One region of the Clostridium pasteurianum DSM 525 genome, then DNA from elsewhere that is predicted to be linked to it. Evidence: predicted binding sites of a transcription regulator. Region 1 holds the regulator's gene; the other holds the start of a gene.
The links. Region 1 encodes NrdR, which represses ribonucleotide reductase genes. Its sites were predicted from a motif close to CACNANATNTNGTG; they were not measured.
Positions count from the first base shown of each region.

Region 2: the regulator NrdR is predicted to act here: its motif matches at 1,029-1,042, upstream of nrdD (anaerobic ribonucleoside-triphosphate reductase).

Region 1 is NZ_CP009268.1:2,271,357-2,273,572, reverse strand. It holds gene sigG (RNA polymerase sporulation sigma factor SigG) at 1-395, shown strand, start outside; gene CLPA_RS10345 (YlmC/YmxH family sporulation protein) at 617-880, shown strand; gene nrdR (transcriptional regulator NrdR) at 942-1,406, shown strand; gene pgeF (peptidoglycan editing factor PgeF) at 1,500-2,207, shown strand.
Region 2 is NZ_CP009268.1:196,555-198,770, reverse strand. It holds gene nrdD (anaerobic ribonucleoside-triphosphate reductase) at 1-1,011, opposite strand, end outside; gene CLPA_RS20215 (helix-turn-helix domain-containing protein) at 1,416-1,862, opposite strand.

The sequences.
Region 1 (2,216 bases):
AGGTAAGAGATAAACTTATTGCAAAAAACAATAAAGAACCTACAGTATCACAAATTGCTGAGGAGCTTAAAGTTCCACGAGAAGATGTTATATTTGCATTAGATGCTATACAGGATCCCATATCTTTATTTGAACCAATATATCACGATGGAGGAGACGCTATATATGTCATGGATCAAATTAGTGACAGTAAAAATCTAGATGATAGTTGGCTTGAAAATATATCTATAAAAGAAGCTATGAAAAAACTAAATGACAGAGAAAAACTTATATTAAATATGAGATTTTTCGATGGAAGAACTCAGATGGAAGTGGCAGATGAAATAGGAATATCTCAAGCACAAGTATCGAGACTTGAAAAAACGGCGTTAAGGCATATGAGAAAATATGTATAGATATACTATATAAAACTACAAGTAAAAAATAATTAAAGTTGCTATTTATTTTTAATGGCAACTTTAATTATTTTTATATAGAAAAATTGCATGATTTATTAATATTAAAGTAATTATATATAATTACTTTAATATAATTTAATATAAACATTATATATTTTGTTAATAAAAATATATAATCCTATTTAATTTATAATATTTTTACAAGGAGAGAGATATATATGGATATGAGTATGTATTCTTTAAATAGCTTGAAAGCTATGGAGATAATAGATATAAATACAGGATGTAAGCTTGGATATATAAAGGATATGGTCATAGATTGTAATAATTATAAAATTATTTCTATTTTGATTCCCAATCAGCAAAATGGTGGATGGTTTTCAAAAAACAATGATATAGAAATTCCATGGTCACAAATAACTAAGATAGGAGTTGATGTTATTTTAATAGATGGAAAGGATATACTATATAATAATGATTGAAGATATTATGATTTTAAGTGTATAATATAATTATTATTGTATACAAAGGACGTGAAGAATATTGAAATGCCCATTTTGCGGATTTGAAGATAGTAAAGTTATTGATTCTAGATCTACGGAAGATAATATGGCTATTAGAAGAAGAAGAGAGTGTTTACAATGTAATAAAAGGTATACTACTTATGAAAAGATAGAAGATATTCCTATACTAGTGGTAAAAAAAGATTCAAGTAGAGAATTTTTTGACAAATCTAAAATAATCAATGGACTTATAAAAGCATGCCAAAAAAGACCTGTTTCCAGAAAGCAAATAGAAGATATTGCTACAAAAGTTGAAAAAAGCCTTAGTAATGAGATGTTAACAGAAGTAAAATCAGATATGATTGGTGAAGTTATAATGGAAAAATTAAAAGAGATAGATGAAGTTTCCTATGTTAGATTTGCATCAGTATATAGACAGTTTAAGGACATAAATACTTTTATGAAGGAGATAAGTAATTTATTGACAAGTAAAAAATCTAAATAATATGAGAATAATAAATTTCCATGTTAAATCCTTGTTAATAATATTAAATTTAAAGTTTAAAAGTATTATTATATTAAATATGGAGGTTGAAATATGGATATTGTAATTGATAATTATAAATTTATAAATTTTAAAGATGATAACATAAATATTAATTTTTCTACGGCTAAAAATAATCTTGATTTTAATATTAATACTTCAGAAGGATTAAATAATCTTGAAAATATAAAACAATGGTTTGGGGTACAGTCAGTAGGATATCTTAGACAAACACATAGTGATAAAATATGTTTATATGATGGAGTTATTCATGAAGGTGATGCTATAATAACGGACAAGCCTCATACAGCCATTGGAATATTTACTGCTGATTGTGTACCAGTTTTGATTTACAGTAAAACTAGAGCTGTAATAGCGGCAGTACATAGCGGCTGGAAAGGTACCCTTTCTCAAATTGTTTATAAAACTATAAAGAAAATTATAAGTTTATTTTATATAAATATAGAAGATATTAGAGTTTATATAGGTCCTCATAATAGAGAATGCTGTTATGAGTTTGGAGAGGATGTAGCTGAACAATTCTATAATAAAGATATTTATAGAAACCTAAAGATTTATGAAAATGGAAAATTAAATTTAGAAACTTGTATAAAAAAACAGATCACTGAAACTGGTGTTCCAGAAAAAAATATAAAGAGTTTAAATATATGCACTTACTGTAATGAGGAATATGACCTTTTTTCCTATAGAAAGCAAAAAATTAATTATGGAAGAATGTATTCTTTTATATATATAAAGTGATAATATTTG
Region 2 (2,216 bases), 2.1 Mb from region 1:
TTCCCTATTAACTCCAGCCTTAACCCTAAATATTATATTTGGAAAAATGGGCTGCTCGCCTCTTCCAAGACCTTTTTTATACTCTTTTAAAAACACTTCGCATACTAAAGCCGCATCCTTATTATTTGGAATACCCAGATTTATTGATGAAAAAGGTACTTGTGAGCCCGCTCTGCTGTGCATAGTATTTAAATTGTAAACGATCCCCTGCATAGCTTGTTCCACAGATTTTAGAACCTTCTTTTCACATATATCTTCTATTTTATTTTCATCTATTCCAAATTCTATAAGTTCCTTTTTGATTTCCTGCCTTGTCAATTCTACAAACTCACCCATATCATTATCAAAATCTGGATGAGACTGCCCTCCAAACATATCATTTTGAGTGGATTGAAGTAAAATACAGGAAAGTTCCGCTGCTGATTCTATTCTCTTTGGAGACCTTATATTACCATATCCCGTATTAAATCCTTTAGTCAAAACTTCCTTTGTAGGTATATGCAAACAGTTTACAGTTAAATTGTAACTATCCAAATCATGATAGTATACATCTCCGTTCTCGTGAGCCTTTGCAAGCCTCTTTGGCATCTTTGCAAGGTTATGCCACTTATTTGACTCACTGGCTATTCTAAGCAGCTTTGAACTAAAATTGTTTCCCACATTGGCATTATCACGATCTGTTTCTACACCTATCTGTGCTATAGCCTTCATTAAATCAGATTTTATATCTCTAACCTTTGTACGCTCTCTTCTATAATTAGAATAGGCATTTCCTATCTTATTATATCCTCTATGTAAAAGAGTGTCCTGCACCATATTTTGAATTTCTTCTACGGTAACCCTCTCTAAACTCTTCTCTTCAAGATTTTTTATAATATCCTGAGTAAGCTCCAAAACCTCACTTACTTTAATACTAAATCCGATCTCTTCCGCCGCTCTCTCTATGGCATTGCTGATCTTTATAGAATTAAACTCAACCTCTCTACCATCACGTTTTACTACATGTAGCATATCTCAATCCTCCCGAACACAATATCTTGTACTCACATATTATACAGTAGTAAAATTTTTATGGCAATTTGGCAATTTACCCTATTGGTATAAAAATGCTTTTTACACCAATCTAGCTTCAAAATCTTCGTTTTTTTATAGCAATCTGACTGTTGATATTTATCAATATTGCTGAATAGAGTGAATAATGCTAGCATAATTTAATGTAAATCTGTTATTTACCTATACATCATAGAAATAAAATTTACAGTATAATATATCCCTTAAATAATGGGTGTTTTTAATTTATACATTTCATGACCTAAAAATGACTTTTCATGGTCTATCTATTGAATTTTTATAAAAATTATAGTAGTATGCCAAAAATATATACCAAGTAGTATAGAAAATTATATTTATGAATCCTAGTGAGGCTTATCTGAATATCTTTCTATACCAAGTAAATACTTTATCTTTTTAGGAAGCATCTTTAATGGCAGTACAATAATACAAATAAATCCAATTAAAGCAGTTATTCTTACAATCCAATTCGTAAATACATTTTCTTTTAAGTAATAAGATATTATAGAACTTAAACATTCAAGAACTATGCCGCATAAAAATATGTAAAAATAATTAATCTTGTTTTTATTAGATAAATTTTTTTGCAAATCTACATCCTCCTTTATTAAATCATCTAAAGAAATATTATAAATATCCGAAAGTTTTACAAGATTCAAAATATCAGGATAACTTTTCCCTAACTCCCACTTGAAAACAGCTTGATTTGTAACATTAAGTTTTCTAGCTAATTGCTGTTGAGACATTTTATTTATTTTTCTTAATTCTCTTAATTTATCAGATAATTTCATATAAACACCTCTCGTATTTCACCTCTAACTTAATATAAATAATAAAACATATTTAATAATATTTCACTAAATTATTGATTGATTAACCTCAACTATCGGTTGAATTTTAAATTATACAATAAATTCTTCAAAAATTGATTTTAAATCTAAAGACTGTATCACAATACATGCATATTATGATACAGCCTCTTTAATAAACACATATGTTTATTAATTAGAATATAAAAAACTTATGATTTTGATATAAAATAATTTCATAAAATTTGTACATTTCACGACCTAAAAATGACTTTTCGTGACCTATCTATTGACTTTTTACAATTATAGCAACACATTTTTTTCTTTAAGTGTATT